One region of the Streptomyces glaucus genome, then DNA from elsewhere that is predicted to be linked to it. Evidence: riboswitches for the same ligand, from Rfam matches in the RefSeq annotation. Region 1 holds a riboswitch; the other holds the start of a gene.
What was found. A riboswitch is a leader RNA that binds a small molecule or an ion and turns the genes downstream of it on or off. The one in region 1 is predicted to bind S-adenosylmethionine.

Region 1 (3,397 bases):
CCGTCGACATCGTCGGCACCGGCGGCGACGGCGCGAAGACGGTCAACATCTCCACCATGTCGGCGATCGTCGTCGCCGGCACCGGCGCCAGGGTCGTCAAGCACGGCAACCGGGCCGCGTCCTCGGCGTCCGGGGCCTCCGACGTGCTGGAGAAGCTCGGCGTCAATCTGGAACTGCCGCCGCGGCGGGTGGCGGAGGTCGCCGAGGAGGCCGGGATCACCTTCTGCTTCGCGGTGAAGTTCCACCCGGCGCTGCGCCACGTGGCCGCGGCACGCGGCCAGCTGGGGATCCGGACGACGTTCAACTTCCTCGGTCCGCTGACCAACCCGGCGCAGGTGAAGGCCCAGGCGGTGGGCGTCGCCGACCCGCGCATGGCGCCGATCGTCGCGGGCGTCTTCGCCGAGCGCGGCAACTCCTCGCTGGTGTTCCGGGGCGACGACGGCCTCGACGAGCTGACGGTCACCGCCACCTCCCGGGTGTGGGTCGTCCGCGACGGCAAGGTGACCGAGGAGACCTTCGACCCGCGGGACGTCGGCGTCGACCTGGTGCCGGTGGAGGCGCTGCGGGGCGCCGACGCCTCCTACAACGCCGAGGTGGCGCGGCGGCTGCTGGACGGTGAGACGGGGCCGGTGCGGGACGCCGTCCTGCTGAACTCCGCGGCGGCGCTGGTGGCGCTGGAGCCGACGACGGCGCCGCTGACCGAGCAGATCCGCGCCGGGATGGCGAAGGCGGCGGAGTCCATCGACTCGGGGGCGGCGAAGCGGACGCTGGAACGGTGGGTGGCCGCCAGCAACAAGTGAGCGGCTCCGCCCGGTGCCGGTGTCCCGCGGGGCGCCGGCACCTTCTGGTGTCCCGGTATCCGGACACCGGTTGCGCACCGGCGACCGGTTCGCATACGTTCCCGCACAGGTCATGAGCGACAGCCATCAGGCCCCGGCCGGCTGTCCGGCAACCCTCCGTCCGTGGCGGGGTGCCCCGGGTGAGGACCAGGCCGCAGTCAGCAAGGTCTGCGGCAAGCGCGGACCCCTCGCGAAACCAGGGGTCCTGGTCGTTCGAGGGAGCCTTCCGTGAGCAAGCGAATGCGCTAGGGCCGCAGAGCCCCGCCTCCGCACACCCTTCTCCGCCTTCCCCGCGCCCGAGCCGTGCGCGCTCGGGTGCCGGATCCGCCTGCCTTCCACGGGAGTACACCCATGTCCGTCTCCACCGCTGCCGCCACCGCCGCCGACCGGTCCGTCCGCGCCCCGCTGCCCGTCCTGGGCAGGGACGTCACCGTCCCGCTCGTCACCGGCGGCGAGGTCGCCTACGCCGCGCTCGACTACGCCGCCAGCGCCCCGGCCCTGCAGCGCGTGTGGGACGACGTGGCCGCCTACGCGCCGTACTACGGCAGCGTGCACCGCGGCGCCGGGTACCTCTCGCAGCTGTCCACCGACCTGTTCGAGAACGCCCGCAGGACCGTCGCCGGGTTCCTCGACTGCCGGGAGACGGACCAGGTGGTCTTCACCCGGTCCACCACCGACTCGCTCAACCTGCTGGCCCGCGCGCTCCCCGCCGGCTGCCGGGTCTTCGTCTTCGAGACCGAGCACCACGCCGCGCTGCTGCCCTGGCGGCACGCCGGGGTCACCTGCCTCGACGCCCCGCGCACCCCGGGCCAGGCCGTGGAGACCCTGGAGCGCGCCCTCGCCGGCCGCGAACCCCACGGGCCCGCCCTGGTCTGCGTCACCGGCGCCTCCAACGTCACCGGCGAGCTGTGGCCGGTGCGCGAGCTGGCCGCCGCGGCCCACGCGCACGGCGCCCGGATCGTGCTGGACGCCGCCCAGCTGGCGCCCCACCACCCCGTGTCCGTCCAGGACCTCGACGTCGACTGGGTCGCCTTCTCCGGGCACAAGCTGTACGCGCCCTTCGGCTCCGGCGTGCTCGCCGGCCGCGCCGACTGGCTGCGCGCGGCCGAGCCGTACCTCGCGGGCGGCGGCGCCAGCCGCCGGGTCGCCCGGCGCGCCGACGGGGGCGTGGACGTGGAGTGGCACGAGAGCGCCGCCCGTCACGAGGCCGGGTCGCCCAACGTCATCGGCGCCCACGCCGTCGCCTCCGCCTGCCGGGCCCTGACCGAGGCCGGGTTCGACACCCTCGTCGCCCGGGAGCAGCACCTGATCAGGAAGGTGCGGGACGGGCTCGCCGAGGTGCCGGAGGTCAGGGTCCTCTCCCTCTTCGGCGACGACGCCCCGCGCGTCGGCGTGCTCTCCTTCGTCGTCGAGGGCTGGAACAGCTCCCACTTCGCCGCCGCGCTGTCCGCCGAGTACGGCATCGGCGTCCGCGACGGCCTCTTCTGCGCCCACCCGCTGGTGCGCACCCTGCTCGGCAGCGACCCGCGGACCCGGGGCGAGTGCGGCGCGCCCGGGGCGGCGCCCGGCGAGACCTCCCTCGACGCCGTCCGGGTCAGCTTCGGCGCGGGCACGCCGGACGAGCACGTGGAGCGGTTCGTGCGGGCCGTGCGGGAGCTCGTGCGGGACGGCGCGAAGTGGAACTACCGCACGCAGGACGGCCGGTGCGTGCCCGACACCCCCGCCTGAACGCCGTGGCCGGACGACCGGGCGCCCGGCGGGATCACCCGCGGGGCGTGCCCGGCGACGGCGGCGTCAGCTGTCCAGCCCGATCGCGAACGCCGCCTCCAGGTCGTGCTGCGAGTACGTGCGGAACGCCACGTGCGTGTCCGTCGCCTCCACGCCCGGGATCTTGCTGATCCGGCCGGGGATGACCTCCGCGAGCTCCTCGTGCTCCCTCACCCGGACCATGGCGATCAGGTCGTAGGTGCCGGTGACCGAGAAGACCTCGCTGACGTTCTCCAGCGAGGCGATCCGTTCCGCGATCTCGGGGATCTGGTCCACGCTGGTCTTGATGAGGACGATCGCGGTGATCACGGCTGGTTCTCTCCCTCGGGGGCCGTCGCTGGGGCGCTGTTCACTCTAGTCGTACGGCCGGAGCACACCCATGCGAAGACGAAGCCCAGCCCGAACCCCACCAGGTGGGCGAGGTACGCCACCCCCGGACCCGCGCCGGCCCGGCCCGCCGCCAGCCACTGCAGCGCCGCCCAGAAGGGCAGCACGATCCACGCCGGGAAGCGCAGCGGCAGAAAGAACAGGAACGGCAGCAGGCTGGTCACCCGGGCCCGGGGGAACAGGTACAGGAACGCGCCGAGGACGGCCGAGATCGCTCCGGAGGCGCCGACCAGCGACTGCCGGGAGTCCGCGTTGTCGATCGCGTAGCCGAGCAGGGCGAGGTAGCCGCAGCCGAGGTAGAACAGGGTGAACCGGACCCGGCCCATGCGTTCCTCGGTCATCGCCCCGAAGACGTAGAGGAAGAGCAGGTTGCCGAGCAGGTGGACCCAGCTGCCGTGGACGAA
Region 2 (3,397 bases), on a different contig from region 1:
AGCCGTACCCCTTCTCCGCGTTGAACCACTTGACGGTGCCCTGAGCCATGCCTAACTCCCCTATTACTGGCCCTTGCACAGATCCACACTTCGCGGATCCGGGTCATACCTCACCCCCCAACGGTTGGGGGTGTGCGCCGGAACGCGTCGACCGCGGCCGAATGTATCTGCCCAACTGCCGTCCGCAACAGGTCAATCGGACGAGAATTCCGGACGCAGCCGGCCTGGAATGTGGCGAGAATTCGCCGTAATTCAGGGCAAGTCGGGCTGCACAAAGAGCACATAAGCCGCGAAAGACGCCCACACTTTGGCTACATCTCATCGGGCGTGCGACAGGAACACGGGGGTACCGATCAGGGGATCAGCAGCGCGTTCCCCAACTCTACCGCGTTCAACCACACTGAATTGCCCCCTCCGCTTCTCTCACGGAGGGGGCAATGCGCAGAACGCTCGGTGACGGCCATTACCAGAGGTAACGGCGAATCCCGGTCAGCCGCCGGCGACCGCCGGAATGATGGACACGCCCGCGCCCGCGGGGGTCGGCGTCTGGAGCCCGTGCTCGAAGCGCACGTCGTCGTCGTTGACGTAGACGTTGACGAAGCGGCGCAGCCTGCCCTGGTCGTCCAGGACGCGGGCGGCGATGCCGGTGTGGTTCTTCTCCAGGTCCTCGATGACCTCGGCGAGGGTCGTGCCCTCGGCGCTCACCTCGGCCCGGCCGCCGGTGTAGGTGCGCAGGATGGTGGGGATGCGGACGGTCACGCTCATGCGAGGCCAGCCTCTCGGAAGGAGTCCAGGGTCGGGCGGATGGTGGCGGTCGGGCCGGTGCCGGCCACCGCGTCGAGGGTCTTCAGGCCGTCGCCGGTGTTGAGCACGACGGTGGTCTTCGCCGGGTCGAGGACGCCGTTCTCGATCAGCTTGCGCGTCACGCCCACGGTGACGCCGCCCGCCGTCTCGGCGAAGACGCCCTCGGTCCGGGCGAGCAGCCTGATCGCGTCGACGACCTGCTCGTCGGTGACGTCCTCCACGGCGCCGCCGGTGCGGCGCGCGACGTCGAGGACGTAGGGGCCGTCGGCCGGGTTGCCGATCGCCAGGGACTTGGCGATGGTGTTCGGCTTCTGCGGGCGGACGACGTCGTGGCCGGCCTTGAAGGCGGCGGACACCGGCGAGCAGCCCTCGGCCTGCGCACCGAAGATCTTGTACGGCCGGTCCTCGACGAGCCCGAGCTCGATCAGCTCGCGCAGCCCCTTGTCGATCTTGGTGAGCTGCGAGCCTGAGGCGATCGGCACCACGATCTGGTCGGGCAGCCGCCAGCCGAGCTGCTCGCAGATCTCGTACGCCAGGGTCTTGGAGCCCTCCGCGTAGTAGGGCCGCAGGTTGACGTTGACGAAGCCCCAGCCCTCGCCGGCCGGGTCGCCGATCAGCTCGGAGCAGAAGCGGTTCACGTCGTCGTAGGTGCCCTCGATGCCGACGAGCTCGCCGCCGTAGACGGCGGCCATGACGACCTTGCCCTGCTCCAGGTCGTGCGGGATGAACACGCAGGAGCGCAGGCCGGCGCGGGCGGCGGCGGCGCCGACGGCGCCGGCCAGGTTGCCGGTGGAGGAGCAGGACAGGGTGGTGAAGCCGAAGGCGCGGGCGGCCTCCAGGGCCTGGGCGACGACGCGGTCCTTGAAGGAGTGCGTCGGGTTGCCGGAGTCGTCCTTCACGTACAGGCCGCCGGTCACGCCGAGTTCGCGCGCCAGGTTGTCGGCCTTGACCAGCTTGGTCCAGCCCGGGTTCAGGTTGGGCTTGTCGGCCACGTCGGCCGGGACCGGCAGCAGCGGTGCGTACCGCCAGATGTTCGCGGGACCCGCCTCGATGCGCTTGCGGAGCTCCCCGGCGTCGTAGGACGAGAAGTCGTAGGCGATCTCCAGCGGGCCGAAACACTCCTCACAGGCGAAGACCGGGCCGAGGGGCACGCGGTGACCGCATTCGCGGCAGGAGAGCGCCGCGGCGGGGCCGAGGTCCACGGTGGAGTCGGTGGTGCTTGCAACTGTCTGCACAGCCATGTGAGGCGAGGCCCTTTCTCCTCATCTTCCCCACGGCGTACCTCGCCGTGAGACGGAATTGGCACCTTCCCTGACCGGGAGCCTCGCGAAGACGAGTTCGGCTCAGGGGGGTTGCCGGGGCTTCATCGGGCCGTGTCCCTCTGCCCCTCTGGATGAGCGGTATGTGGTTGTCGACGCACCGGACCCCCGACATGGGATGGTCACGAGCGTTGTTCAAGACTGTAACCGAAGGCCAGGACAGTTGAGAGAAGCCGTCCGAACCGCGAGACAACCGTGAGGAGCCGGACACCGTGCTGGAAGAAGTCGAGCGCTGGCTGAGGACCCGCTCCTGGTCCGTGGGCGACCGCCCGCTCCACCAGGTCCTGGCCGCCAAACGCGCCACGGGCCAGTCGGTCAGCGTCGTGCTGCCCGCGCTCAACGAGCAGGAGACGGTCGGCGACATCGTCGCCGTGATCCGCCGCGACCTGATGCGGCGGGCCCCGCTGGTCGACGAGATCGTGGTGGTCGACTCCGGGTCGACGGACCGTACCGCCGAGGTGGCCGCCGCCGCGGGCGCGACCGTGGTGCACCGGGACGAGATCCTGCCGCGCATCCCGGCCGTGCCCGGCAAGGGCGAGGTGCTGTGGCGCTCCCTGCTGGTGACCGGCGGCGACATCGTCTGCTTCGTCGACGCCGACCTCAGGGAGTTCTCCTCGGACTTCGTCACCGGGATCGTCGGCCCGCTGCTGACCGAGCCGGGCGTCGACCTGGTCAAGGCGATGTACGACCGCCCGCTGGGCGGCGCGGCCGGGCAGGGCGGCCGGGTCACCGAGCTGATGGCCCGCCCGCTGCTGAACATGCACTGGCCGCGGCTGGCCGGTTTCGTGCAGCCGCTCGGCGGCGAGTACGCGGCCCGCCGCTCGCTGCTGGAGCGGCTGCCGTTCCCGGTCGGGTACGGGGTGGAGCTGGGCATGCTGGTCGACGCCCTGCACCTGGTGGGCCTGGACGCCCTGGCCCAGGTGGACGTGGGCGTGCGGCGGCACCGGCACCAGGACGGGCAGGCCCTCGGCCGGATGGCCGCCGCGATCTACCGCACCGCGCAGCTCAGGCTGGCCCGCGGTCACCTGGTCCGCCCGTCGCTCACCCAGTTCGTGCGGGGCGAGGACGGCTTCGAGCCGCGCACGTACTCCGTGGACACCGAGGAGCGCCCGCCGATGGCGGAGATCGCGGAGTACGCGGCGCGCAAGGCGGCCTGAGGGCGGCCCGGGGCCGTATACGGCCCGGATACGAGGCCGGGTCGTACGTTTGAGCGGTTGGGGGCCGGGCTAGGTTGAGGCGTATGGCTTCGACGAACGGTGCTGCTCAGGTACTGG

Region 2: it holds a riboswitch for S-adenosylmethionine, as region 1 does, so the genes downstream of both, thrC (threonine synthase) here and ABD363_RS28380 (aminotransferase class V-fold PLP-dependent enzyme) in region 1, are expected to answer to the same signal.

Annotation. Positions count from the first base shown of each region.
Region 1 covers NZ_BAAATK010000056.1:12,990-16,386, forward strand. The annotation lists gene trpD (anthranilate phosphoribosyltransferase) at 1-800, shown strand, start outside; SAM riboswitch class IV at 909-1,025, shown strand; gene ABD363_RS28380 (aminotransferase class V-fold PLP-dependent enzyme) at 1,191-2,567, shown strand; gene ABD363_RS28385 (Lrp/AsnC family transcriptional regulator) at 2,634-2,915, opposite strand; gene ABD363_RS28390 (rhomboid family intramembrane serine protease) at 2,912-3,397, opposite strand, start outside.
Region 2 covers NZ_BAAATK010000009.1:120,539-123,935, reverse strand. The annotation lists gene ABD363_RS09715 (cold-shock protein) at 1-49, opposite strand, end outside; gene ABD363_RS09710 (MoaD/ThiS family protein) at 490-765, opposite strand; gene thrC (threonine synthase) at 762-2,045, opposite strand; SAM riboswitch class I at 2,064-2,204, opposite strand; gene ABD363_RS09700 (glucosyl-3-phosphoglycerate synthase) at 2,336-3,280, shown strand; gene ABD363_RS09695 (alpha,alpha-trehalose-phosphate synthase (UDP-forming)) at 3,364-3,397, shown strand, end outside.